DNA from 3 places in the Ralstonia edaphi genome. Region 1 is predicted to be linked to each of the others. Evidence: predicted binding sites of a transcription regulator. Region 1 holds the regulator's gene; each other region holds the start of a gene.
What was found. The regulator FliA, encoded in region 1, starts transcription of late flagellar genes. The targets are predictions, from matches to a motif close to CTAAAGTTTNNNNNNNNNNNGCCGNTA.
Positions count from the first base shown of each region.

Region 1 (9,623 bases):
GCACCGGCCCCGATTCCCGAGCCCGCACCGATTGCCGCTGCAACCGCAGCCGTCGTTGCCGCTCAGGCACCCGCTGCAGAGGCCCCGCAGGCCGAGGCCCCGGCACCGAACGCGCTGGCCCGTCTGCGTAACCGCTTCATTGCTTCGCGCCGCGCCCCCGCACAGGAAGACGCACCGGCAGCCCCGGTGGCTCCGGTCGCCCAGGCAGCCAAGCCGGCCGGCCGCACGCTGCAAACGCGCGTGGACGACGACGTGGCCTTTGGCGAAGAAGACGCACTGGCCGCGTCCACCCGCATGCTGGCCGGTCTGTCGCTCGACCGCGCCAATGCCGAGGTGGCCCAGTCCGCAGCGCAGGCCCTGGCCAGCACCGCGCAGTTCATCGCCCGCCGCACCGCGGTGGAAGACGACGAGCCGGAGATGGAATCGACGGCCCGCTTTGCCGCCCGTCGCGACCAGGCGCGTGAACAGGCACGCGAGCAGGATGACCGCCCGGTGTCGCTGCGCAGCTTTGCCGAACGCGTGGAAGCCCAGGCACGCACGCTCCGTGCAGAACAGCAGAAGGCCGAAGCCCCTGTGAAGGCGCGCATCGAAGCGCAAGCCGACGTAGACAAGACGTCCGACATTTTCGTCCGCGTGGAGGACACGATGGCCAAGCCCGAAGCCCCGCGTGACGACGTGAGCCTGCAGCGCTCGGCCATCCAGGCCGACGTGAAGGAAAGCATCCGCGCCGAGACCGACGTGATGACCCGCCGCATGGTCGGCGAGATCGAAACGCTCAAGAGCACGCTGAACGACGCCATGTCGAGCCTCGCCTCGCTGGGCGTGAAGCTGGGCGACCCGGTGCGTACGCGCCTGTTCCAGACCATGCTCAACGCAGGGTTCTCGGCACAGCTCACGCGCTACGTGCTGGAAAACATGCCGCAGCACGACTCGTATGAAGGTGCGCTGGACTTCGTGCAGCGCGCGATTGAAAAGAACCTGACCACCGTGTCGGATGAAAACAGCCTGCTCGACCAGGGCGGCGTGTTTGCCCTGATGGGCCCGACCGGCGTGGGCAAGACCACCACGACCGCCAAGCTGGCCGCGCGCTTCGTGCTGCGCCATGGCGCATCGCGCGTGGCGCTGCTCTCGACCGACAGCTACCGGATCGGTGGCCATGAACAACTGCGCATCTACGGCAAGATCCTGGGCGTCTCGGTGCATGCCGTGAAAGACGCGCAAGACCTGAGCCTGGCGCTGAACGACTTGCGCGAGAAGCACGTGGTGCTGATCGACACCATCGGCATGAGCCAGCGCGACCGCGCCGTGTCCGAACAGATGGCGATGCTGCATGCCGTGGGCCCGTCGATCAAGCGCCTGCTGCTGCTCAACGCTGCCAGCAACGGCAAGACGCTCGATGAAGTGGTGGGTGCCTACCGCGACGCCAACCTGGCCGGCTGCATCCTGACCAAGATCGACGAGGCTGCCTCGGTTGGCCACGCGATGGACGTGATGATCCGCCGCCGCCTGCCGCTGCACTACGTGTCGTACGGCCAGCGTGTGCCGGAAGACATTGCGGTGCCGAACAAGAAGCTGCTGATCCACCGCTCGTTCCGGGCCGGTGCGGAGCAGTCGTCGTTCACGCTGGATTCGGATGAATCGTTGCTCGTGGCGCAAGGCGCGGTGTTACGTAACTCAGGTAACCGCGAACCTGGCCTGGCCGCTTTCGATTTCGCCTGACAAGGGGGCGACCATGACGACGCCATTCGCCAAGGATCAAGCCGCAGGGCTGCGGCGCATGCTCGGTCATGCCGCTGCCCGCCGTGTGCTGGTGATCGGTGCGGAAGAGCAGGTCGATGACTTTGTCGACAACCTGCGCATCGCGCTGTCCGCCATGGGCCGCGACACGGCCGTGGTGAACGCCCAGACCATGCTCGCCATGCCCGGCGTGCTCGAGCAGTACGACGAGACGGCGGACGTGACGCTCGTGGCCGCGCATTTCGGCACCCGGGCGCTGAGCACCGTGGCTGAAGTCTGCGACGACGTGCTGCTGACCTTCTCCGATGGCCCGGAAGGCATCAAGAGCGCGTACACGCTGCTCAAGAAAACCGCCGTGCTGCAAGGCAGCGCCGGCATCCGCACCGTGGTGTGCGGCGCGCATTCGGTGGACTCCGCCGTGCGCGTGTTCGGCAATCTGGCCAACACCGTGGGCCAGTACCTGAACACCCGAATCGATTTCGCCGGCTACCTCCCTGAGGACCGGCACGTAGAACTCGCGCTCTCGCTCGGCAAGCCCGTGGCGAGTGCGTTTCCCGCATCGCCTTCGGCCATGGCCTTCCGCCAGCTTGCCGAAGAAATGTTGAGCTGGGCCAGCGCCGAGGCCCAAGCCGGTGATGGCAGTGCGCCGTCGCGGGTGGTCATGTCGGCGCGGGCACCGGCACAGCCGGCAGATGAATCGGCGCAGGCAACGTCAATGTCGAACTCGACTCCGACGCTGGGCGCCACCGCACGCGCGGCCGAATTGGTTTATTGAGGCGCAGCATGAACGAAGCGTCAAAGGCAGGCATGGATATGTACACCGCAACCGGTCGCAAGACCAAGTCCGACGAGATGGCCACGTACGCACCGCTGGTACGTCGCATTGCCAACCAGATGATGGTGAAGCTGCCGGCCAGCGTTGAGCTGGACGACCTGATCCAAGCCGGCATGATGGGCTTGCTCGATGCGCTGTCGCGCTACGAGGAAACGCAGGGCGTGCAGTTCGAGTTCTACGCGGCCCAGCGTATCCGCGGCGCCATCCTGGACGAACTGCGCGGCTCGGACTGGCTGCCGCGTGGCCTGCGCCGCAATGCGCGCACGATCGAGCAGGCGATCCAGAAACTGCAGCAGCAGAAGGGCCGCGCACCCACCGAAACCGAGATTGCCGCAGCGCTGGGCATGTCGCTGGCCGAATACCAGAAGCAACTGGTCGACCTGCAAGGCAGCCAGCTGCTGTATTACGAAGATTTCGACCGCGAAGACGCCGACGCTTTCATCGAGAACCGCGCACCCGAGAACGACGCCACGCCGCTGGACCAGCTGCTGGACCACGACCTGCGCGAATCGGTTGTGGCCGCCATCGAGGCACTGCCTGAGCGCGAAAAGCTCATGATGAGCCTCTACTACGAGCAGGACCTGAACCTGCGTGAAATCGGCGCCGTGATGGGCGTGTCGGAATCGCGTGTGTGCCAGATCCACAGCCAGGCGATCGCCCGCATCCGCTCGCGCCTGCGCGATCGCGCATGGCTGCCGACGCCGACCTGATCCGATATCAACCGGGCGCCGCTGCCAATGGCGAGCGACGCCGGGTCTGTGCCTGACCTGCCAGTTTCTTACTGCGCGGCCAGCGAGTCATCTCGCGGCCGCGCTTTTTCTTTGGGCACGTCGGTCACGAGCCGCGAGGCGGCAGCATCCCACACGCGGGTCTCGCCATGCTTGAAGAGAACGAAGCGCTCGGCGGGCATGTCGGCCGCCTTCAGCGCGCGGGCGAGATCGGTGATGGGCTGATCCAGCGCTTCGTCCGTGAGCGGGAACGTGCCCCAGTGGATGCCCACGGCCTGCCGGGCGCCGATGTCCTGCATGACCTGCACGGCTTCGGCCGGGTCGATGTGCTGCGCCTTCATGAACCAGCGCGGCTCGTAGGCGCCCACGGCAATGGCTGCCACATCGAAGTGGCCGAAGCGCGCCCCGATGTCGCGCGTGTCTTGCGAATAGCCCAGATCGCCCGAGAACCAGAAGCGCAGGTGCGGATGCAGCAGCGCCCAGCTGCCCCATAGCGTGTGGTTGCGGTCGTACAGGCCGCGTGCGGACCAGTGCTGCACGGCGCAGAAATGCGCGGTGAAGGGGCCGAAGCGGGCCTCGTCGTCCCAGTCGAATGCGCGCACGTTGGGGTTGTCACCGGCAAGGCGTGTGCCGCGCACGTTGCGCGCAAACCAGCGGTCGATGCCCAGCGGCACGAAAAACATCGGGGCGCCGCCGGGCTGGCGCATCAGCGCACGCACGCTGGCGCGGTCGAGGTGGTCGTAATGGTTGTGCGAGATCAGCACCAGGTCGATATGCGGCAACTGCTTGAGCGACAGCCCTGGCGGCTGATGGCGGCGCGGCCCGGCAAACGGCAGCGGCGAGGCGCGCTTGGAGAAGACCGGGTCGGTCAGCACATTCAACCCGTCGATCTGCAGCAGCAGCGTTTCGTGGCCGATCCAGGTGAGCTGCGGAACTTCGGGCGGTTGGTGGATGGCACCGAGGTTGGGCGCGATGCAGGAGAGGTCTTGCGTGGGCGGCTTGGGAAGCTTCAGGCGGCGGCGCTCCCGTTGCCATTGCCAGAAATCGGCGTCAGGGCGTGGGTGCGGATAGCGGTTGCGGAATCCGTCCGGCGTGTGGTGCGGCTTGGCGGGGTTGTAGTCGGGATTCTTCATGGGCGAAGTGTTCCGTGGTGTTTCGCGGCGTTCCGTGTTGGCGGGGCGGTCCGCCTGAAGGGATGCCCTGGTGCCGCATAGCTTACGCAAGTACGGCGTGGACGTCCTGGCGGTGCCGTCGTTATCATCGTCCAGTCGTAGACAGTGCCATGCGTTGAGCGTGTCGTTGCGTCCGGATGGTGGCGCACACAACGCATTCGTGTCTCCCTCCTGTCGCATCCGCCACATTCCACTGCCCCGCGCCCATGGATTCCGCCCCCGCCCGAAGCAATCCACAGCCCGGCCCGCTCTCAGCCGCGCTGTACCGAGACCGCCTGCACGCCAGCAACTGGTTTGGCGGTCTGGGCAAGCCCTTGCAGGAAATCCTCATCGACATGGCGATCGTGCGCAGGCTGGCCGACGGGGAGGTGCTGTTTCGCCGCGGCGACCCGCCCGACGGGCTGTATTGCGTGGTGGAAGGGGGCATTCGGGTGCGTGCCACCACGGCCGATGGCCGCGAGGCGCTGCTGGCCGTGCTGGAGCCCGTGAACTGGTTTGGCGAGATCGGCGTGTTCGACAACCAGGCGCGCACACACGATGCCCGGGGCGAGGGCGATACGGTGCTGCTGCACATGCCGCAAGCCGCGTTGATGGAGCTGCTTGAACGTGCGCCGCAGCACACGCACGCTTTTGCGTTGCTGCTGACGCACAAGCTGCGCCTCGCTTTTTCCGTGCTTGAAGAAACGGCGCTGTTGCCGGCCTCAGTGCGGGTGGCGCGACGCCTGTTGCTGATGGCCGCCGGCTACGGCGACTTGCGCCTCGGCACCCGCCGCGTGCTGCGCGTGCCGCAGGAGCAGCTTGCCTTGCTGCTCGCGCTGTCACGCCAGACCGTCAATCTCGTGCTCAAGGATTTTCAGGCACGCGGCATTCTCAAGGTCGCCTATGGCGAGATCGAACTGCTCGACCTGCCCGGCCTGCGCGACATCGCCAAGGGGTGAGCGCGCGCAGGCCGCGTCCGCTTACCGCCGCAGCAGACCTGCCAGCCCAATCGAAAAGTCCAGGCCCGCCCCGATCGCGCACTGGAACGTCTGCGGCGCCGACACCGCCTGATATGTCAGCGGCGAAAGAAACGAGACGGTTACCGTGGCCTTGTCGTCGGGCGTCACGCGGTACTGCGCGAGTTCCAGCACAGGCGTGCCGTCGGGGCGCAGCGTCAGATGCTGGTTAGAGAAGCCGATGTTGCTGCCTTCCACCTCCAGGAAGTCGCGCACCGCAAAACCACCGTGCACGACCGGCGCGGGTGCCTTGGCGCCGGCGCCTTGTCCATGCGGACATTGCGACGGCGAGAAGACCGCCGTGACCGGAATGCCCGAGAACAACTCTGTACGCAGGACGTCGTAATGCGACACCGCCACACGCGGCGCCACCTGCGCCTGCGCGAGCTGCGGCGCAGTGGTCAACGCCGTCAAGGCGGCGCACATCAGCGCAGTGCGCAGGGCAGGTTGAAGGGAACGGAATGCGTGATGGGTCGACATGGAGCGTGCTCCGTAGTGAAGGGGAATGTGCAGCGTAGGGTCGCGCATGCGCGTGCGCGACTACGCGGGCGCGTAGACGCGGCAACACGCACGCACTCAGCCGGGCCCCGGCGCCTGATGCGCCGGCACGATGATCAGGTTCTGACCGATATGGATCAGATCGGGATTGGCAAGCTGGTTCAGTCGCGCAACCTCGTCGATCACGACCTGCAATTCCCGATACGTCGGGCCGACCACGATCGTGCCGCGGTCCGCCTCGTTGCGCAGGATGCGCGAGAGTGACTCGCCGGCCAGTACGTCGTGTGTGACGGCGGGCACAAGGTGCGTAACGGGTGCCGGCGGCACGACAGGAGGCGGCGGAAGGACCGGCGTATGGGGCGGTGGCTGTGCCGGGCCGGTTTGTTGGGGCGGCTGATTGGGCTGCACGGGTTGTGCTCCCTGCCCCGAGTTGATCCAGGCTGAAATCAGCGCGGTGGTTTCAGCCAAGGCAGTGAGGCCCGCACTGGCGCGGATCACGCCCGGCATGAAGTTCGGCACCACGGCCTTGAGCGTCGACATCAGGTAGATCACCGAACCGCCCACCGATACGGCCCCGGCGACGCTTGGCGGGTGCGTCATCGCCGAAACGATGGTGCCGGTGGAAGACAACGTGTACGCGCCGTGCACAAGCGAGCGGACGACATCGCTGTTGTTGAAGTCGAAGCCGCGGCGGAAGCTGTAGCGCAGCAGGCCGTGATAGAACGCGTTGAGGGTGCTGCCCGCCATCATGGTGATGGCCAGCGCCGGAGGCACAAAGCCTTCGAGCATCATGCCGCCCCACGCACCAACGCCCACCACGCCGCCTACGGTGGATGCAAGGCGCCCAAGTTGGCCCGACCGCACGCCCGAATGCATGAAGTGCATCTGCGATGCGGGCAGCCCGAGGTAACCGTCCACGAGTTGCAAACAGGTGGACGTGACGCGCGCAATGTGGGTATCGCGCTCCTCCTCGCTGAGTCGGGGCTGCGCACCGGGCTTGGCCCGGTCGCGCAGCATGCCGATCGCAGCCAGCGTTTCTTCCATGACCGCGCGGATGTGGGGCAGGCGCTCCGGCGAGACATCACGTGCCTTGGCATAGCGTTCGATGCCTGCGTAATACGCGATGAGCTTGTTTTCGATCATCGCGGTATCGCCGCGCTGGATGCTCGAGCTGAGGATGGCGCGCCATTGCTGGGCCGTGCGACCGAAGGCCGGCAGCGCGCGCGCCAGTGAGGCCGAATCGCGCAAGTCCACCTTGCCCAGGCTGACGAGCAGGGCAGAGAGGGCGGCACCGCCTGCGCCAGCCGCGACCGCCTTGCCGATCTGCAGCAGCGCCCGCTGGTTGAGCGACCCATAGGCGGACGGCGCATCGGTGCGTTGCAGCAGCTTGGTCGGCGCGCGCATCGGGCCGTAGCCGAGCGCGCGCAGCATGGCGTCGGCATCGTCTTCGGCCACGGGAATCGGTGTCAGGTCGCGGTGCTGCTGGTAGCGTGCCGGGTCAAGTTCGGGGTCGGTCATCAAGCCGTCCCAGTCGGTCAGGACGGCATCGTGAGCAGGTTCTGCCGGGGCCACGTAGCGACGCTGCACACCATCGCCGTACTGATCGAGCCAGCGCTGCGCATGGGCGTCCGCACGCGGGTTGGACTGCACGCCGAGTGCATCGCGATGCGAGCGCGCCCATTGGATCGTGCTGTACTTCGCTTGTTCGACCCGATGGGTTGTGTTCTCTGCGAACAGCGCGCGACGCACCTCTTCGAACTTGACTTGCAGGTTGCGCTCGTCAATGACCTCGCGCACCTGATTCATCAGCGGCTCGTAGAGGATCGACATGTCCTCCTTTGTCAGGCGGTTCAACGGCCGTCCGAGCGCAGCATCGAAGTGGATGCGCTTCCAGTTGTCGTTCTCAAGGATCAACTCGGCCGTGGCCCGTGTCAGCTCCTGCGAGCGCGTGTAGTCCGAGGTGCCGTCGAGCGCAATGTGCACATCGGTCATGTACGGACTGTCGAGCAGCGTGCGAGCGACTTTGAGCGAAGCGATGCCCTCCACCGGATCGAGCACGTTGTCGTTGCCGGTGCCAAACACGTTCACCGTAGGGTGTTTGCCCGGGTTGTCGAGCATCCATGCTTCATAGGCCTTGCCAAACCGCACCATGTTGATGGGGCGATTCGGTCCCGGCACCGGACGTCCGTCGGTGCCAACGCGCATGTTGGCCGGGTCCATCCACAGCGTGACCTGCGCGCCGGTCTTGGCCGAGAAGTCCAACATCTTGTTGACGGAGTCCTGGTTCAACCAGTCCAGCGCGACGACCATCACACCGTCCTTGTTGACCAGGCCGCCGACGTTCTCATCGAACGAGACTTCGCCGTGCTCGCGCATTGCGGCCTGCCACAGGCGGCGCACGTGCGGCAGCGGACGCCCCAGGCCGGCAGCCGACAACATGCTTTCTGCTGCCACCACCCGGATCTCGGTGATCACGCCGATGTTCTTGCACAGCAGCGCTTCGCCGGCAGTCTCGATGTTCGAGGGGGAGATGGTGCGCGCGGCCAGCGTGACCAGATCCTGTTCCTTGTGCGGCAGGTTCAGGTAGGCGCGTACGGCGCGGCGGTCGGCTGTACTGGCTACGCTGAAGTGCTGGGCAAGCTTGCGCGGGAACGGCACGCTGAGCATCTTGCATGCGTTCTCCAGCAGCTTGAGCGCTGTCTGCTCGCGCAGCAGACCCACGGTTGGGTAGTCGCGCATCACGAACAACGATTCCTTGAACGTGCGTCGCATGCGCGCAGGCAACGGAAGATCGCTGTTCTGGCGGGAGCGCTTCGTGACGGCGGCGAGCCCCGGCGCATCGACGTTGCGGATCCCGCGCTCCTTGATCTTGCTGCCCTGCGTGCCTGCGGTCTCGACGATGGCGGCGAGTTCCGGCCGCACCGACGCCTTGTCCGACTCGGCAAGCCCCGCGCCGCGATACGTGCGCTTTCGGCCCAGCTCCTTGAGGCTCTGATCGATGGCCACTTCCGCAGGTGGCCTCTGGCTGACCACGAACAGGGTTTCGGGCGTGTAGGAGGTCTGTGCGCCCAGCGGGCTGTCCGCCATGGGGACCAGCCCGTCGAAGTGGCGCTTGCCGGCATCCAGGGCACGCCAGGACGGCACACCCTTATCGTCGAACACGACTTGCCCGAGCAGCGTATCCGGCCCGTTCTCATTGCGGGCAAATGCGTAGGTGAAATGGCGCGTGCTATCCAGCGCGCCATTGCTGTGCGACATGGCGACCTGGTGGAAGTTTTCACCGGAAACATGCAGCGCGCGGCCGCGCTCCACGCGCGCCGCCGCCGTGCGCATCGGCATGAGGGCGAGCATGCGGCGGGGGCCGGCCATGGCGCCAACGGCGGCGCGGGCGGGCAGGTCCTGCACACCCCGCGTCACACGCTTGAACCGACTGAGCGGCTTGTCCGCTGGCACTGGCTGGGTGGCAGGGCTTTGGCTCGTTCCGCCGGTGGACGAACCCGCCTGCGGTGCGGCCGGATCGCGCCCACTGTCGAGCGCGATGACGTCGGGATCGCCCGGCATTCCGTCGGACGGTGTTTCTCGGGGTGCCTGCGGTGTTCGTGGCTCAGATGACGCCTCGGTGGGCGGTACACAGGGCGTTTCTTCGGAAGGCGGCCAC
Region 1 covers NZ_CATWHI010000001.1:654,276-663,898, reverse strand. The annotation lists gene flhF (flagellar biosynthesis GTPase FlhF) at 1-1,719, shown strand, start outside; gene R2669_RS02935 (MinD/ParA family ATP-binding protein) at 1,733-2,512, shown strand; gene R2669_RS02930 (RNA polymerase sigma factor FliA) at 2,521-3,282, shown strand; gene R2669_RS02925 (MBL fold metallo-hydrolase) at 3,351-4,433, opposite strand; gene R2669_RS02920 (Crp/Fnr family transcriptional regulator) at 4,679-5,410, shown strand; gene R2669_RS02915 (VirK family protein) at 5,432-5,947, opposite strand; gene R2669_RS02910 (LysM peptidoglycan-binding domain-containing protein) at 6,044-9,623, opposite strand, start outside.

Region 2 (9,623 bases), 490 kb from region 1:
GTTGTTGTTAAAAACAATGAAGGAACGCAGCTATTGGTCGCTCGCATAGACGGGATTGGTGATAAGGTTGCTGGGCGTCGGTCGCTTTATTCATCGTGCATTTACTCAATTCATGGAAACGGAAGGCGATCTGCGGAAGCGTTAACATGCTTCATGAATATTGATAAGTATAAAAATAATCAATATATCAATCAGTACATGAGGATGCTCGATTCAATTAGGATGGAATGATTGAATTTGTTGTTATCGTATTGATGTTGGGTTGAATTTATTGCTTTTGAATGCGACGACAATTATCTGCATCTTTTCTCATTGCGTAACTCGATTATCTCAGCTAATTCTCAAATGAACCTGCAATACAAACTTGCCGTAGCCCTCTTGACCACCGCCTGGATGACCGCAGGCATCTGCGCCCAGCACACCTCCACCGAGCCGGCATCAGGCAATGCCCCGCAAAGCGGAATCAAGAAGGCCGTGCACGCAAAGAAGCAGGGCAAGCGTACCAAGGTCGCCCGTGCACGCAAGAACACCGCAGTCGCGCGTGATGGCGATGCAGAAGTGCTCGCCCAAGTGCTAGGTTCCGATAGCAGGAATCCGTTGTGGGGGAAGCCTCAGCAGTAAGGGGAGCTTGTTGGCACATGAGCTGCGTGACGCGGCCGGGGCAAGCTGCAGATTCCGCCGCAAAGAAAACACTACGAAAACCTTGAGATGCTTCGGCGCAGCGGCCACCGCTTTAATTGCGTTTTGCATATTGACCGTTGGCGCGTCGAAGGCGGCGTCAACGGATGATGAGGCGACGGCTAGCATCACTTCGTACAACCACACGCCCGACTACATCCACCAGTTCTACGTGGATGGGACCTGGGGGGGCAACTCGTTCGCCTACGGCGGCGGTGGAAGTTTCGTTTGTTGCGTCGCATACCCCAAGAATTGGCACCCCGGCCTAACCGCCAAGGTGAAATGGACTACCTCCAGTTCTGATCCGAACGCGGAGGGTGATGCTGCGAAGGAGCACTGGCACGAGGCTGTCGTTTCGATCGACAGGTATGAGGACGAAGCCGACACATTGAATGTGCACTTCCTGCCTGAAGGAAAGGTCCGGCTCATTATTTCGAATAAGGGGCCGGGCCAGCGTAATTATCCTGGGCCACCTTACCCTGTTAAGCCGGCAGATTTCCATTTTGAGCCAAGCCGACGTGCAGCGCGTGAGGCTGAACAGCGCGCCCGAGCGCAAGCGGCGGGACGGGCGCGGCTTCAAGAGGAGATGCGCGCGTTGAAGAATGCATCGCCACCCCCTCAAGCGCCGGCAGAGCCGATACCACTTTTGCCCGACGATATCGCGCCCGGTGTGAAGCGAGACGCGACGACACCACCTGGCTACCACCATATCCAAGGGTGATTCATATACCGCAGTGCGCTCGGCCGCCGTCGGAATCGGACAACCAATATCTCGTGCTGAACGGTCTTCTTTGCCTCTCCAAACGACAGGTTGCATGCGCCGCATAGCGACAGCGTTAGCGTTTTTCGTTGTGGCCCAGCGCCCCGCATCAGCTGCCGACGCCGTTGCGATTTCGCTCGATCAACTCACCAACGCCACAATCGAAATACGGGGCAGCGACATCTACTACGAGTTGCGAGCTCCGGCCGGCATTCGCAACGCAACAATTGCCACTGAAACTGAAAAGGCATCAGGTGAACGCTCCAGAATGGCTCTATCGCGTTAGAGGCGCCAAGCTTGAACCGCTACTCGACATCGATGATGGACCGTCTGGCGTGTTGAAAACTACGTGCAATGGCATGCCGGATCTTATGACGAGTGCGCGCGTCAGCATGGGCGAGCATTACGTGACCTACTACCGCTATGACGGCACGCAGTACCAATCTGCGTATGCCTACACCGCGATGGGCGTTGGCACAGACGGCAACGGCAATGATTTGGTGATTGCGCAGGGTGGGCAAGTTACGCCGGCGGTTTGCCGGTAGATCAAGACTTACGGGAGGGCGCCTTTACCCCCCCGTCCGCTGCTTCTGCAACATCGCCAACTGCGTCGCCAGGTAATTGCTCGTATTGGTCATACTCGCCACCACCTTCGACAGCGCATTGAACTGCGTGTAATACAGCGCCTGCTTGGCATCGAGCTGCTTCTGCATCAGATCAATCTGCTTGCCGAGCGAGGTGATGGAGCTATTGATGGCGTCGGTGGCGTTCTGCACCATGCCGTTGTTCGACAGCAAGTTGCCCGACACGGTATGCAGTTGCGCGGCGTAGCCACGCTGCACGGTGACGGTGCCACGGTCGCCCAACGCACCGCCGGTCACTTGCACCGTCAGGCCATCGATGGCCGATCCACTGGCGCCGTACAGGTTCTGGCCCGAACCCGTTGCGGCCGCGCCGTTGATGGTGCCTTGTACATCCCGTCCGGCCGTGGCCGTTGGGCTGCCGCCCAGCAGCGATGCGGCACCATTCCCCGACACCGACACCGTCGATACCGAGCCGTATTGCTTGTCGGTGAGCGTCAGCACGCCGTTGGCATCGGTGCCGATGGCGACTTCCACCTTGGCTCTCTGCAGGTCGGGCGAGGCGTTGATCTGGCTCTGGATTTGCGCGGCCAGGCTCGACGCGGTGTAGCTGCCGGCCGGCACCTGGATGTTGGTCGTGATGCCGCTGAGCGTGACCGACAGGCTGTCGTTCACGCCGCTCTGGATGGTCGTGTTGGCCGCCGCCGAGCCCTTGAGCGAGCCCTGCGTTGCCAGCTGAGTCACGTTGACGGCATAGCTGCCGGCTTGCGTGGTGGTTGAAAACGACGAGACCTTCAATAGCGAATCCGTCGCCGTGCCCGTGCCGGCAAACAGCGCCGCCACCTGGCTGGGCGATTTCTTAAGCGCCGCCGTGAGCTTCGCGTCGTCAATCGACAGCGTGCCTTCCTTGTCCATCGTCACGCCAATGCTGCCCAGCGACTGGAACGCGCCGTTGCCGATGCCCTGGCCCAGCACGTCGGTCAGCTGGTTGATCATCGCCTTGGTGCTGACATCGCCGGCCAGCGCGCCGTTGTTGGCGGCATTGGCGGTGTCGAACTTGGTCAACGCGTTGAGCTGGATGCGCAGCGCGTTGTACGCCTTGACGAAGTTCAGCACCGACTGGCTGGCCTGGCCGGCGTCGCTGCCGACCGTGACCGTCGTGCTGCCCGTCTTGGCCAGCGTGAACGAGGTTCCGTCTACCACGTCCGTCAGCGTATTGGTGGCGCTTTGCACGCTGATGCCGTTGACGGTGGCCATGGCGTTGCGGCCCGTCGCGACCTCGCTCATGTTCTGCGTGCCGGCCGGATCGTGGCTCAGCAAGGATTGCAGTGTCGAGTCGCCCGAGACGGCAATCTTCATTTCCGAATTGGCGCCGCCCGTGGTGGACGTCAGCACCAGCCGGTAGGGCGAATTGCTGCCGTCGTTGACGATGCTGGCCGAAACGCCCAGGTTGGCGTTGTTGATCGCGTCGCGGATGCCGGCGAGCGTGTTGTTCGACGGGTCGATGGTGATCGAGCCGCCGGCCTGGTTGCCGTTCTGCGTGAAGGTGGCGCCGGTGTACTTGCCGTCGGCAAAGCTGCCGCCCGAGACACTGCCGAATGAAAACGTGAGCGTGGTGGGCGTGCCGCCGCCGATGGGCGTCTTGCTTGACGCCTGCCCGGCTGCCGACAGCACCTGCGCCTGCGCAAGCTGCGTCACGTTGACTTGATACGTGCCGGCCGGCGCCGTGTTGGACAGCGAAGCCGTGAGGATCGACGTATCGTGCCCGCTGGCCTTGTTGCCGGTGAACGTGTCCGGATTGTTCAGGGCCGCCATGGCTGTCTGGAAGGTCGCCAGCGCGCTTTTGAGCGAGCCGACCGCCGACAACTGCGTCTGAAACGCCTTCTGCTGCGTCTGCCGCAGCGTCATACCCTTGCTTTCCGCCTGGATCAGCTTCGTGACAAGGCTGTTGACGTCGATGTTCGTACCGATACCCGGAACGGAGATCGGCGGAATGTAGTTATTGCTCGTGGACGAAGTGGCCATGGTCGGACGCGCGCAAACGCTTTCTTCACAATCTCCACAATGTGACGGCAGCGTTGCGCAGTTCTTTAGGGCAAACCCTGCTCCGGCAGCGATTGGGTTCCGTTTTGCTCAGGAAAGCGAAAGGTTTGCCGGCGCCACATCGGCCTGTGGGGGCAGCGCCGGCGGCTTCCACCAAGCTGGAAACCGCCGCGCGCCACGCTAGACCGTCGCGCCTTCCTTGCTCGGATCGACCTGCTTGCCGCGCGCCAGCACCGGCACCAAGGCCGCGCCGGTATGGCTCGCCGGCACGCGCGTCAACGCCTCCGGCCCGCAAGCCGCGACGATCGTGCCGCCTTCGTCGCCGCCTTCGGGGCCGAGATCGAGAATCCAATCCGCCTCGGCAATCACGTCGAGGTCGTGTTCGATCACGATCACGCTGTGGCCGCCGTCCGCCAGGCGATGCAGCACGCGGATCAGCTTGGCCACGTCGGCCATGTGCAGGCCCACGGTCGGCTCGTCCAAAACGTACAGCGTGTGGGGCGCCTTCTGGCCGCGGCGCGTCACGTCGTCGCGCACCTTGGACAACTCGGTGACAAGCTTGATGCGCTGCGCCTCGCCGCCGGACAGCGTGGGCGACGGCTGGCCCAGCGTCAGGTAGCCGAGGCCGACGTCCTTCATCAACTGCAGCGGGTGGGCGATGCTGTTCATCGCGCCGAAGAACTCGACCGCTTCGTCGATCTCCATGGTCAGCACATCGCCGATGTTCTTGCCGCGCCAGGTGACGGCCAGCGTTTCTGCATTGAAGCGCTGACCGTGGCAGACGTCGCAGCCGACCTTCACGTCGGGCAGGAAGCTCATGGCGATGGTGCGCACGCCCTGGCCTTCACAGGCGGGGCAACGGCCGTCGCCGGTGTTGAACGAGAAGCGCGACGCGGTGTAGCCGCGTGCCCGCGCCTCCAACGTGTCGGCAAAGAGCTTGCGGATGGTGTCCCACACGCCGATGTACGTGGCCGGGCAGGAGCGCGGCGTCTTGCCGATGGGCGTCTGGTCGACCTCAAGCACCCGGTCGATGGTTTCCCAGCCGGTGACGCTGTCACAGCCGTGCCAGTCGTGTTTGACGTCGAGCTTGCGCGGCATCTTGGTGTCAGGCACCTCAGCCTGCGCGGCCTTGCGTGCACGGCGCGTTGCCGGCGAAGACAGCACCGAACGGCCCACTGCATCGAGCAGGTTCGTCATCAACACATCGCGCGCCAGCGTCGATTTGCCCGAGCCCGACACGCCCGTAATCGCCACGAGGCGCGACAGCGGCATCGTCGCGGTCACGTTGCGCAGGTTGTGCAGCTTGGCGCCGTGCACCGTCAGCCACTGCTCGGGCACCGCTTGTGCGCCCGTACGGGGAGCAACCACCTGGCGGCGCGGCTGCAGCGGATGCTCGATCGGCTGCGACAGGAACCGGCCCGTGAGTGAATCCGGCTGCGCGGCCAGATCCTGCACCCCACCTTGCGCGACGAGCGTGCCGCCGCGCTTGCCGGCGCCTGGGCCGATATCGATGATGTGGTCGGCGCGGCGGATGGTGTCTTCGTCATGCTCAACCACCACCAGCGTGTTGCCCTTGTCGCCCAGCTTGCGCAATGCGTCCAGCAGGATCTGGTTGTCGCGCGGATGCAGGCCGATGGTCGGCTCATCCAGCACGTAGCAGACGCCTTGCAGGTTGCTGCCGAGTTGCGCCGCCAGGCGAATACGCTGCGCTTCACCGCCAGACAGGCTCGGTGCGGCGCGGTCCAGGCTCAGGTAGCCCAGGCCGACTTCCTCCAGGAACGACAGGCGGCTGTGAATCTCGGCCACCACGTCGCGGGCGATGTCGGCGTCGCGGCCGGTTAGGTCCAGGCCTTCGACCCAGCGGCGGGTCTGGCTGACCGTCCACTGCGCAATGTCGACGATGGGCTTGTCGGCAAAGGTCACCGCGCGCGCCGTCGGGTTCAGGCGTGTGCCGTGGCAGTCCGGGCAGGGCAGGTCGGTCATGCCTTCCGGATCGACTTCCTCCGACGGCAGCGTCTGCTCGCGGCCGCGATCGTCTCCGCCGAGGACGGTGTCGTCAAACGCGGCACGCTGCTCGCGCGTGAGCGCCAACCCGGTGCCGACGCAGCTCGGACACCAGCCGTGCTTGCTGTTGTACGAGAACATGCGCGGATCCAGCTCGGGGTAGCTGGTGCCGCAGGTCGAGCACGCCCGCTTGGTCGAAAACACCTTCACATTGCCGACATGCGCCGTACCGCCGTTGTGCATGGCGTGCTGCAGGCCGTCGAGCGGCGCGAGCACGTGCATGATGCCCTTGCCGTATTCCAGCGCCTGCTCCAGCAGCGCACGCAGCGCGGCTTCGTTTTCCGGCGAGACAACAAGGTCGCCCACCGGCAGTTCCAGCGTGTGCTCGCGGAAGCGGTCCAGGCGCGGCCATGGGTCGACGCTCAGGAATTCGCCGTCGACGCGCAGATGCGTATAGCCGCGCGCCTTGGCCCATTTGGCCAGGTCGGTGTAGACGCCCTTGCGGTTCACGACCAGCGGCGCGAGCAGGCCGATGTGCTGACCGCGATGGTCGCGCATGAGCTGGGCAAAGATCGCCTCCGGGCTTTGCGCCGACACCGGCGTGCCGTCGTGGATGCAGTGCTGCACGCCCAGCTTCACGTACAGCAGGCGCAGGAAGTGCCACACCTCGGACGTCGTCGCCACCGTGCTCTTGCGGCCGCCGCGCGACAGGCGCTGCTCGATGGCCACGGTGGGCGGAATGCCGTACACGGCATCGACTTCCGGCCGCCCCGCGGGCTGCACGATCGAACGTGCATACGCGTTGAGCGATTCAAGATAGCGCCGCTGCCCTTCGTGGAAGAGGATGTCGAACGCCAGCGTCGACTTGCCTGAACCCGACACGCCCGTCACCACGTTGAACTTGCCGTGCGGAATATCGACGTTCAGGCCCTTGAGGTTGTGCTCGTGTGCGTGGACGATGCGCACGACGTTTTCGCCCTGGACTTCCGCCAGCGCCGCACGCTTGGCGCGGCGGTCGGCCAGTGCTGTCTGCAGCGGTACGCCTTCGATGGCTTCCGGCTGGCCGACGCTGGCTTCGTATTGTTTGAGCGCGGCGCCGGTGTGCGATGCAGCGCAGCCTTTGACCTGCGCAGGTGTGCCGGCGCAGACCAGCAGGCCGCCGGCGTCGCCGCCTTCGGGGCCGAGGTCGATGATCCAATCCGCCGCGCGCACCACGTCGAGGTTGTGTTCGATCACGATCAGCGAATGCCCGGCGTCGAGCAGCTTGCCGAACGCGCGCATCAGCTTGGCGATGTCGTCAAAGTGCAGACCGGTGGTCGGCTCGTCGAACATGAACAGGCGGCCTGCGTTGGCCGGCACGTCCTGCTTCACGCGCTTGCGCGCCGCGGCCTGGGCGGCCTGTGCGGCTTCGGCCAGGAAGCCCGCCAGCTTCAGGCGTTGCGCCTCGCCGCCGGAGAGCGTCGGCACCGGCTGGCCAAGCTTCACGTATTCCAGGCCCACGTCGACGATCGGTTGCAGCACGCGCAGCACGTCGGCGTCATCGGCGAACACGCTGGCGGCTTCGCTCACCGTCAGTTCCAGCACATCGGCCACCGACAATGCGCGGCCGGCGCGCGGCAGCTTCACTTCCAGGATTTCGGCGCGATAGCGCGTGCCGTCGCAATCCGGGCAGCGCAGGTAGATGTCGGACAGGAACTGCATCTCGACGTGCTCGAAACCCGAGCCGCCGCAGGTCGGGCAACGGCCGTCGCCCGAGTTGAAGCTGAACGTGCCCGCCGTGTAGCCGCGCTGCAGCGCCATCGGCGCCTTGGCGAACAGCTTGCGGATTTCATCGAACGCGCCAACGTAGCTGGCCGGGTTCGAACGCGCGGTCTTGCCGATCGGGGACTGGTCGACGAACACCACGTCGCTGACCTGATCAGCACCGCGTAGTGCGCGGAATGCGCCGGGCGATTCGGTTGCCTTGCCGAAGTGCCGTGCCAGCGCGGGGTGCAGCACATCCTGGATCAAGGTCGATTTGCCCGAGCCCGACACGCCGGTCACGCACACCAGGCGCTGCAGCGGAATTTCGACCGTGACATCGCGCAGGTTGTGTTCCGCCGCGCCTTCGAGCACCAGCTGCGGCGTGGCGTCATTGACGGGGCGCGCTTGCCAGTCGGTCGCATCGGCCACGCGGCGCTGGCCCGACAGATACGCGCCCGTGAGTGTGTCCGCCTGGCGGATCGACGTCGGCGTACCGTCGAAGACGATGTTGCCGCCACGCTCGCCCGGGCCGGGACCCATGTCGATCAGGCGGTCGGCTGCCAACATCACCGAAGGATCGTGCTCGACCACCACCAGCGTGTTGCCGGCGTCGCGCAGGCGGTGCATGGCTTGGACAATCCGGTCCAGATCGCGTGGGTGCAGGCCGATGCTCGGTTCATCCAGCACGAAGAGCGTATTGACGAGCGACGTGCCGAGCGCCGTCGTCAGGTTGATCCGCTGCACTTCGCCGCCCGAGAGGGTGCGGCTCTGGCGATCCAGCGTCAGGTAGCCGATACCGACGTCGCACAGATACGCCAGGCGCGTGCGCACCTCGTCCAGCAGCAGCTTGAGCGCGTCGTCGAGCAGGGTGGAGGGCAGCGTCAGCTCATCGAAGAAACGGCGGATGCGCTCGATCGGCAGCAGCATCAGGTCGTGCACGGTCAGCCCGGGCACGGCTTCGAGCTGGGCGCGGTTCCAGGCCACGCCGCGCGGCATGAAGCGGTGTTCGGGCGCCAGCACGGCATCTGCGTTTTCCTTGGTGCCGAGGCGCCATTGCATCGACTCGGTTTTCAGTCGTGCACCGCCGCAGGTCTCACACGTCGTGTAGCTGCGGTACTTGGAGAGCAGCACGCGGATGTGCATCTTGTACGCCTTCGACTCCAGGTAGTCGAAGAAGCGGCGCACGCCGTACCACTGCTTGTTCCAGCCGCCACGCTTGAAAGCCGGGTCGCCATTGATGACCCAGTTGCGCTGGGCTTCGGTCATCTCCGCCCACGGCGTGCCGCGCGGGATGTCGGCTGCGGCGGCGTAGCGCATCAGATCGTCCTGACACTCCTTCCAGGCAGGCGTCTGCATCGGCTTGATGGCGCCGTCGCGCAGGGTCTTGCGCTCGTCCGGAATCACCAGCCCCAGATCGACGCCGATGACGCGGCCGAAACCGCGGCAGGCATCGCACGCGCCGTAAGCGGAATTGAACGAGAAGAGCGCGGGTTGCGGGTCTGCGTAACGCAGGTCGCTTTCGGGGCAGTGCAGGCCGGTGGAAAAGCGCCAGATCGTGGGCTCCGCACCTTCCTCTGCAGGCAAAACGTAGACGCTGACACGTCCGCCACCGCGCTTGAGCGACGACTCGATGGCCTCCAGCGCGCGGGCACGCTCGGTGCCCTGCAGGCGGAAGCGGTCGGCCACCACGTCCAGCAGCTTGCGCTTGCCCGTGGACGACTCGACCACGCGCTCGGCCTGCACGCGCGTATAGCCGCTGACCGACAACCACTGCGTGACTTCTTCGGGGCTCGTATTGGCGGGCAGCTCGACGG
Region 2 covers NZ_CATWHI010000001.1:163,822-173,444, forward strand. The annotation lists gene R2669_RS00790 (hypothetical protein) at 1-231, shown strand, start outside; gene R2669_RS00795 (hypothetical protein) at 346-621, shown strand; gene R2669_RS00800 (DUF3304 domain-containing protein) at 632-1,399, shown strand; gene R2669_RS00805 (hypothetical protein) at 1,494-1,724, shown strand; gene R2669_RS00810 (hypothetical protein) at 1,798-1,983, shown strand; gene fliD (flagellar filament capping protein FliD) at 2,008-4,044, opposite strand; gene uvrA (excinuclease ABC subunit UvrA) at 4,243-9,623, opposite strand, start outside.
Region 2: a site for FliA is predicted at 4,087-4,113, ahead of fliD (flagellar filament capping protein FliD). Genes of this name have one in related genera too.

Region 3 (9,623 bases), on a different contig from region 1:
ATCGCCACCATGGATTTCACGGGCACCACGCAGTACGGCGGCGGCTACAACGACACCGCCCCGGGCGTGACGCAAGACGGTTACGCCACCGGCCGCCTGGCCAGCTACGCGGTCGGTACCGATGGCACCGTCACCGCGCGCTACTCCAACGGCCGCACGGCAACGCTGGGCCAGATCGCCATGGCCAACTTCAAGGCGCCGGAAGGTCTGCAGAACATCGGCGGCAACCAGTGGGTGGAAACGTCCAACTCGGGCGCCCCGAACCTGGGCACGCCGGGCATGGGGTCGTTCGGCCTGCTGCAGTCGTCGGCGGTGGAGCAATCCAACGTGGACCTGTCTGCCGAGCTGGTCAACATGATCATTGCCCAGCGCTCGTATCAAGCCAACGCGCAGACCATCAAGACGCAGGACACCATCCTGCAGACCCTGGTGACGATGTAATCGTCGTTGCCTGAAGCTGACTGACCGCACACCAAGGACACTCGCATGGACCGCTCGATCTACGTGTCGATGACTGGCGTAAAGCACCTGTTCGACCAACAGGCTGCCAGCGCCAACAACCTCGCCAACGCCAGCACCACCGGCTTCAAGGCGCAGATCGACGCGTTCCATACGGTGGGTGTGCAAGGCGATGGCTCGCCCACGCGCAGCTACGTGATGGCCTCGGCCATCGGGACGGACCTCGCGCCCGGCCCGATCGAGACCACCGGCCGCAGCCTGGACGTGGCCATCGACGGACAAGGCTTCTTTGCCGTGCAGACGCCGGAGGGCGGTGAGGCTTACACCCGCGCCGGCGCCTTCCAGCTCGGCCCGGACGGCACGATCCAGACGCTCTCCGGCCAGCCCGTTCTGGGCGACGGCGGCCCGATCACGCTGCCGCCCGACACCACGGTGCAGTTTGCCAAGGACGGTACGGTCAACGCGATCAGCGCCGACAGCCGTACGCCGCCGGTGTCGCTCGGCCGCCTGAAGCTGGTGAGCATCGACCCGTCGAACATCGACCGCGGCGCCGACGGCCTGTTCCGCCAGCGCGACGGCCAGGACGCCGACGTGGATGAGAAAGTCCGCATCACCGGTGGGGCGCTGGAGGGCAGCAACGTCAACCTGACCGACTCGTTGGTCAACATGATCGAAATCTCGCGCCAACTGGAAATGCAGATGAAGTCGCTGCACACGAGCGACACGAACGCCCAGTCGGCCAATGAACTGCTGCGCCACGCCTGAACGGCCGGCGCATTGAATTGAATCAACCAAGGACTCGAACATGATTCGCTCCCTGTGGATTTCCAAAACCGGGATGGACGCCCAGCAATCGCAGCTGGATGTCATCTCGAACAACCTGGCGAACGTCAACACGACGGGCTTCAAGCGCTCGCGCGCCGTGTTCGAAGACTTGCTGTACCAGAACGTGCGCGAGCCGGGTGCGCAATCGTCGCAACAGACCACGCTGCCTTCGGGCATGCAGATCGGTACCGGTACGCGCATCGTCGCCACCGAGCGTCTGCACACGCAGGGCAACCTGCAGCAGACCGGCAACTCGACCGACGTGGCCATCAACGGCAACGGCTTCTTCCAGGTGCAGATGCCGGACGGCACGTTGGCCTACACGCGTGACGGCAGCTTCCAGATCAACGCGCAGGGTCAGCTGGTGACTTCCAGCGGCTACCCGGTGCAGCCGGCCGTGACGGTGCCGCAGAACGCCACCAGCCTGACGATCGGCAAGGACGGCGTTGTGACGGTCACCACGCCCGGCACGGCCAGCAACACGCAGGTGGGCACGTTCCAGCTGGCGAACTTCATCAACCCGGCCGGCCTGCGCAGCATGGGCGAAAACCTGTACGCCGAAACCGAAGCGTCGGGCACGGCCAACCTGGCCAACCCGGGCTCGAACGGCGTGGGCGCGCTCAACCAGAACTACGTTGAAACGTCGAACGTGAACGTGGTGGAAGAAATGGTCAACATGATCCAGACGCAGCGCGCGTACGAGATCAACAGCAAGTCGGTCCAGACCTCGGACCAGATGCTGGAGAAGCTGTCACAGCTCTAAGCTGGGCGGCGTTGTTTTTAAGGAAGTTTTGCGATGCATACCCCCCCGGTTTACTCGCTCACGCACAGCGGCCGCGCCGTGCGTATCGTTCGATTGGCCGTGCTCGGCACGGCCGCCTTGCTCGCTACGGCGTGCGGCATGCTGCCGCCGCCGGCCCCGATCGTGCAGGGTCCGACAACCGCGCGCCCGCCGATGCCGGTGATGGCGCCGCGCCAGAACGGGGCGATTTACCAGGAAGTGGCATCGGGCAGCGGTGGTTTTCGCGGCATGTTCGAAGACCGCCGCGCGCACATGGTGGGCGACACGATCACCATCGTCATCACCGAAAACACGGCCGCCAGCAAGCAGACGTCCGGCAGCGTCAACCGCACGGGCAGCATGAGCGCTTCAGTGCCGACGTTTGCCGGCATGAACCCGGGCGTGCTGTCTTTGCTGGGCGTGTCGGCCAGCGACGCCAACAAGTTCGACAGCAAGGGCGCCAACGGTGCGCAGAACAACTTCACGGCCACGATTACGGTGACGGTGGTGGAGGTGCTCGGTAACGGCAACCTGGTGGTGAGCGGCGAGAAGCAGATGGCCGTGGGCCAAGGCACCGAGTCGATCAAGTTCTCTGGCGTGGTCAACCCGACCACCGTCAACAATCAAAACACCGTGCTGTCCACCCAGGTGGCGGACGCACGCATGGAATACCGCGGCACGGGCTACGTGGCCGAAGCGCAGCAGATGGGCTGGCTGTCGCGGTTCTTCCTGACCGTGTCACCGTTCTGAGGGATCTGCCATGACTTTGCATCGAATCATCGGCGCGGCCCTGGTGGCACTGAGCGCAATTTCAGCGGTTGTTCCGACCACGGCACACGCAGACCGCATCAAGGATCTGACGACCGTTGCCGGCGTGCGCGACAACGCGCTGATCGGCTATGGCCTCGTCGTCGGCCTGGACGGCAGCGGCGACCAGACCACGCAGACGCCGTTCACGGTCCAGAGCTTCAACAACATGCTCACGCAGTTCGGCATCAACGTGCCGGCCGGCGCGAGCATCCAGCTCAAGAACACCGCCGCGGTGGTGGTAACGGCCACGCTGCCCGCCTTTGTGCGGCCGGGCCAGACCATCGACGTGACGGTGTCGTCCATCGGTAACGCCAAGAGCCTGCGCGGCGGCACGCTGCTGCTTACGCCGCTCAAGGGTGTGGACGGCCAGCTCTACGCATTGGCGCAGGGCAACGTGGTGATTGGCGGTGCAGGTGCATCGGCCAATGGGAGCAAGGTGCAGATCAACCAGCTCGGCGCCGGCCGTATCGCCAATGGTGCGACGGTGGAGCGTGCCGTGCAGGCCACGGTGGGCGAGGCGGGCAGCATCCAGCTCGATACGGGCACCACAGATTTCGGCACCGTGCAGAACATCGTCACCGCCATCAACAAGCAGTTCGGCATGGATACGGCGCAAGCCGCGGACGGCCGCACGATCAACGTGCGCGCGCCGGCCCTGGCGTCGGATCGCGTCGGCTTCCTGGCCAAGCTGCAGAACATCGACGTGACGCCGGCGCTTGCCGCGGCACGCGTGGTGGTCAACGCCCGCACGGGCTCGGTGGTGATGAACCAGCTCGTCAAGCTCGAGCCGTGCGCGGTGGCACACGGCAGCCTGTCGGTCACGATCAGCACAGACCCGGTCGTGAGCCAGCCGGCGCCGTTCTCGCAAGGGCAGACGGTCGCCGCAGCGCGCTCGAATATCGAGGTCAAGCAGCAAGGCGGCAGCCTCATCAACGTGAAGGGCGGCACCAACCTGGCGGACGTGGTCAAGGCCATCAACGCGATTGGCGCCAACCCGCAAGACCTGATCTCGATCCTGCAGGCGATGAAGGCGGCCAACGCGCTGCGCGCCGACCTGGAAATCATCTGACGCTGCGGAGGCCACGATGAACCAAACCGACCTCACCAGCCGCCTGGCGCTCGATTCCCGAGGGTTCGAGTCGCTCAAGCAAACGGCGCGTACGGACCCGACCGGCGCCGCCAAGACCGTCGCCAAACAGTTCGACGCGATCTTCGTGAACATGATGCTCAAGCAGATGCGCGATGCATCGCCGCAGAACGGGCCGCTCGATTCGTCGTCGAGCAAGATGTACACGTCGATGCTCGACCAGCAGCTTTCGCAGACGATGGCCTCGCGCGGCGTGGGCGTGGCAGACCAGCTCCTGAAGCAGATGCTGCGTCAGGCCAACCATGTGAACCCGGATGCGGGTGGCAAGGTGAATACCGCGCTGTCCAACACGACGGCTACGAATACCGCGCTGCCGGGCGCCGCCGGTGCCACGAACGATGCCGCCAAGGCCATCGCCCGTTCGTCGCTCAACAGCATGGCCGCAGCGGTTGCGCCGGGAACGGAAGACGACGGCTCGGGCATCAGCACCGTGCCACGCCCGGGCCTGGAGGAGCGCGTGCAACGTGCACTGGCCGCGCTGCGCAAGCAGGCGGATGCCCAGGCGCAGACCCCGAGCGCGCCGCCCGAGGTCGACTTGTCGACGGTGGCATCGGAGCCGCGCGGCGAGCGCATGAGCAGCTTCTACAACAAGCTGATCGGCCATGCATCGCAGGCCGCGCAGGAAACCGGCATTCCGGCCAACTTCATGATCGGCCATGCCGCGCTGGAGTCCGGCTGGGGCCGCCGCGAGATCAAGGCAAAAGATGGCTCGAACACGCACAACCTGTTCGGCATCAAGGCCGGCAGCTCGTGGTCCGGCAAGACCGCCACGGTGACGACCACCGAATACATCGGCGGCGTCGCCCACAAGGTGCAGGAGAAATTCCGCGCCTACAGCTCGTACGCCGAGGCGTTCAAGGACTACGCCAACCTGCTGGCCAACAACCCGCGCTACAGCAATGTCGTGGCAGCCGGCAACGGCAACGACGCGGCATCGTTCGCCAAGGGTTTGCAGCGCGCGGGCTACGCCACCGATCCGAACTACGCCCACAAGATCATGGCGGTGCTCAAGCAGATCGTTTGAGTGACGTAAAAAGCATATTTTGACGACGACGGCCGGCTCAAGTTTGTTCTGAGTCGGCCGATGTTGTTTCTAGAGCTTATTTCGGCGGCTTCGTGCTGCCCGCACCGAGACAACTATGAGCAGCTCCCTTCTGAATATTGGCGCGTCCGGCCTGCGGGTTGCCGATATCAACCTGCAAGTGACCGGCAACAACATTGCCAACGCCAGCACGCCCGGCTATTCGCGCCAGGAAGCCGTACAGACGGAAAACATTCCGCTGTACGCCGGCGTGGGCTATCTCGGCCAGGGCGCCAACGTCACGACCGTCAAGCGTATCTACGACCAGTTCCTGACGGCGCAGGTGCAGAGCGGCCAGGCTTCGACCAGCGCGGCAGACCAGCTCAACAGCCTGGTGTCGGGCCTGAGCAAGTATCTGTCGGACAGCAACAGCGGTCTGAGCTCGTCGCTCACCAGCTTCTTCAACGCCGCCGATGGCCTGGCCTCCAAGCCGTCGGACACCACCGCGCGCCAGGTTTTCCTGAACGCTGCGGCGGGCCTGCAAAGCCGCTTCAATTCGATCGCGGGGCAGCTGAGTTCGCTCAACAACCAGGTCAACACGCAGGTGCAGACGCAGATCAGCTCGGTCAACGGCACCGCGCAGCAGATCGCCTCGTTGAACGACCAGATTTCCAAGGCGGAAGCGTCGACCGGCCAGCCGGCCAACGACCTGCGTGACCAGCGCGACCAGCTCGTCCAGACGCTCAATCAGTCGATCAAGGCGAGCGTGGTGCAGACCGGCGACGGCCAGTTCAACATCTATGTAGGCAACGGCCAGGCGCTGGTGCAAGGCAACCAGAGCTACCAGCTGACGGCAGTGCCGTCGCAGTACGACCCGACGCAACTGTCGGTCGGCTACAAGAGCCCGGGCGGCACGGTCAACATTGACGACAGCCAGCTCGGCGGCGGTGCGCTGGGCGGCCTGATGGACTTCCGCAACAACACGCTCATCCCGGCCCAGAACAGCCTGGGCCGCCTGGCCACGGCCGTGGCGGCCGACGTGAATGCGCAGAACAAGCTCGGCATGGATGCCAACGGCAAGATGGGCACGGATCTCTTCTCCGTGGCCAGCCCGAGCGTCGCGCCCAGCACGAACAACACCGGCACCGGCTCGCTGACAGCCAGCATCACCAACGCCAATGCGGGGCAGGGCTACGACTACCAGGTCAAGTACCAGGGCGGCGCCTACACCGTTTCGCACTATCCGGACGGCTCCGCCTCCGTGACGGTGACGAGCTGGCCGACCACGATCGACGGCGTCACGCTCAACCTGTCGGGCACGATGAACAGCGGTGACTCCTTCCTGGTGCGCCCGACCGCCAACGCGGCCGCCACCATGCAGACGCTCACCACCGACTATCACAACGTGGCCGCGGCCTCGCCCGTGGTGCTCAACCAGGGCAGCAACAACACGGGCAGCGCCACGGTGTCGTCGCTGGGCGTGGACAGCACGTATGCCGGCTCGCCGCTCACCTCGCCGATCAACCTGACGTACAGCTCGGCCGTCGGCGGCTCGCTGTCGGGGTTCCCGGGCAGCGTCACCGTGACGGTGGGCGGCACGTCGACCACGTACACGGGCGGCACGGCGCCGTACACGCAGGGCGCGACGTACGCCTTCAACGGCGTGCAGATGACGCTCTCGGGTTCGCCCGGCAACGGTGACACGTTCACCATTTCGGCCAACACCGCCAACAGCACCGACAACGGCAACGCCAGCGCGCTGGCCAAGCTGCGCAACAGCAATCTGCTGGACGGCGGCACGACCTCGATCGGCTCGGCGTGGAACAACCTCGTCACCCAGGTGGGTGTGCAGGCCAACCGCGCCAGCACCAACCTGACCTCGCAGAAGGCGCTGCTGGCCAGTTCCACGCAACAGCAGCAGTCGGTGTCGGGCGTGAACCTCGATGACGAGGCGATGAACCTGATGAAGTACCAGCAGGCCTACCAGGCCTCCGCCAAGGTGATGCAGACGGCCAATTCGCTGTTCGACAGCCTGCTGTCGATTGCCGGCTGATCGGGCGACTGAAGAAAACGTCCCGCCTGCCGATAACGTCCTAAAGCCCTTCGTCCGGACCGATCATGCGAGTCAGTAGCGCCCAATTCTTTGCCGCGTCTTCCGCTTCGATGCAGAACACGCAATCGAACCTGCTCACATTGCAGCAGCAGATTGCGAGCGGCATCGCGCTCAACAGCGCGGGCGACAACCCCAGCGCGTTTGGCCAGATGGCGCAACTGCAACAGACGCAGGACGCCAACGACCAATACCAAGCCAACCGCGACACCACAGACGCGCGCCTGACCAGCGTGTCTTCAGCCCTGACCAACCTCGTGACCACGCTGCAGCAGGGCAAGCAGACGTTGGTGGGCGCCAACACCTCGCTGATGACGGATTCGCAGCGCATTGGCGTGCTGGCGCAGGTCAAGCAGCAGTATCAGCAGCTGCTGTCGACCGCCAACCAGCGCGATGCTTCGGGCGTGGCCCTGTTTGGCGGCGCCAACGGCACGACCGATCCGTTCACCAGCACCAGCGGTTCGGTGCAGTACGTCGGCAGCGGCCAGCCGCCGGTGGTGCAGGTTTCGCAGAACATTTCGATGCCGAATTCGGTGTCGGGCGATTCGGTGTTCGTACGCATCCCCAACAAGGATCCGTCCAACCCGAACGCCAACCAGAGCATCTTCAAGACGTACGAGAACCTGATCACCGCGCTGTCGACCCCGATCAATGCGGCCACGCAGGCCACCGACGTCGCGAACCTGCAAAAGGCCGTGCAGACGGCGCAGGGCAATCTGGACAACGCCTATCAGGTCGCCCTGCAAGCGCAGGTGACGGTGGGCACGCAGCAAGCGCAGATCACCACGCTCAACAGCAGCGGCTCGAACTACGGCGAGCAGTTGAAGGAGCAGATCTCGAAGCTGCAATCGGTGGATTACACCAGCGCCATCTCGCAGTTCTCGCAGCAGCAGGTGTCGCTGCAGGCCGCGCAGAAGACGTTCACGGCCATGCAGGGCATGTCGCTGTTCCAGTACATCAATCCTTGATGCGGCGCGGGCCGGCGGTCGGAGGGCGCGGCGTATCATGTCGGCTCACCTACCGTCAGGACTGGTCATGCCCATCCAGTATCTTCGCCGCCTGACCAGCCCGGAACGCTCGGAAGACGCCAACCGGCGCCTCGGTCAGTCACTGGCCTTTGTGGCGGGCGCCGCCAACGCGGGCGGATTCCTCGCCGTCAAGCAATACACCTCGCACATGTCCGGCATCGTCTCGGCGATCGCCGACGACCTCGTGCTGGGCGACGTAGTCCTTGTGTTGGCGGGTTTTGCTTCGCTGCTGGCGTTTCTGTGCGGCGCGGCGTGTACCGCGGTGCTCGTCAACTGGGGGCGCCGCCGCAGCACGCAGAGCGAATTCGCGCTGCCGCTCATGCTGGAGGCCGCGCTGCTGCTGCTCTTCGGCCTGATGGGCACAACGCTCGGGCAATACCGCGTCGTGTTCGTGCCGGCCACCGTCGCGCTGCTGTGCTTCCTGATGGGGCTGCAGAACGCCATCATCACCAAGATCTCGAAGGCGGAAATCCGCACCACACACGTGACCGGTCTGGCCACCGACATCGGCATCGAAATCGGCAAGGCGCTGTATTGGAACCATGGGCATCACAATCTGCCCGCCGTGGTGGCCAACCGGCCCAAGCTGCGTCTGCTGGCGTCCTTGCTCGGGATGTTCTTCGTGGGCGGCGTGGTCGGTGCGTTGGGCTTCCGGCACCTCGGCTACACGGCCACGATTCCGCTGGCGTCGATTCTGATGCTGCTGGCGGTGGTGCCGGTGGTGGATGATCTGCTGGCGCGACGTCGGTAGCGAACAGGCGCCCGTCAGCGCAGCAGCAGGCCGATCGCAATCGCGCAGCCCAGCACGATCAGCCACGGCACTGCCGTTCGGACGACCACGGTGCGCAGCCAGTCTGCGTCATTCGCGCGGCGCGCGGAGCGGATGAGCCCGCCCGCCAGCAAGACTTCGAACGCTGCTTCCGACAACAGCATGGGCCCTTGCGTGTAGAAGTACGTGAGCACGCCAAGCGATGCGGCCACCACCGCCACAACCACCGCAATCACGATCGCCAGCGGCAGGAACTCGTCGGCCGATGCCAGGCCTTCGGCCACGGTGTCCGCGCCGCCCCCGCCACCGCTCGGCAGCGGAAAATCGAACGCCAGGTCCACCGCCGCATCGGCGGTGTCGGCGGCCCACTCGCTGTGCTCGCGCGGTACCTGGCGCTGTTGCGTAAAGCCGGCATAGGCGAGCCAAAGCTTGAAGGCGGCGAGCATGGCCAGCCAGGCGGCCACCGTTGCCACGCCGTACCGCACCGGCGGCGCATCGAGCCCCGCCATGCGCAGCAGCTTGTTGCACGCCACACCCCACGCCAGCGACCACAGCACGATCAGGGCGACATGCATGCGCAACGCGAAGCGGCTCGCCAGTCGGCGCGTGAAGTGATGCTTGAGCGTGGGCGCGGCGCCCAGTGGGGCAGCCTTGCGCATCACACCATCCCGCC
Region 3 covers NZ_CATWHI010000004.1:242,409-252,031, reverse strand. The annotation lists gene flgE (flagellar hook protein FlgE) at 1-441, shown strand, start outside; gene flgF (flagellar basal-body rod protein FlgF) at 487-1,224, shown strand; gene flgG (flagellar basal-body rod protein FlgG) at 1,265-2,047, shown strand; gene R2669_RS16000 (flagellar basal body L-ring protein FlgH) at 2,081-2,815, shown strand; gene R2669_RS15995 (flagellar basal body P-ring protein FlgI) at 2,826-3,944, shown strand; gene flgJ (flagellar assembly peptidoglycan hydrolase FlgJ) at 3,961-5,046, shown strand; gene flgK (flagellar hook-associated protein FlgK) at 5,162-7,096, shown strand; gene flgL (flagellar hook-associated protein FlgL) at 7,162-8,121, shown strand; gene R2669_RS15975 (YoaK family protein) at 8,189-8,932, shown strand; gene R2669_RS15970 (hypothetical protein) at 8,947-9,609, opposite strand; gene R2669_RS15965 (3-ketoacyl-ACP reductase FabG2) at 9,609-9,623, opposite strand, start outside.
Region 3: a site for FliA is predicted at 5,083-5,109, ahead of flgK (flagellar hook-associated protein FlgK). Genes of this name have one in related genera too.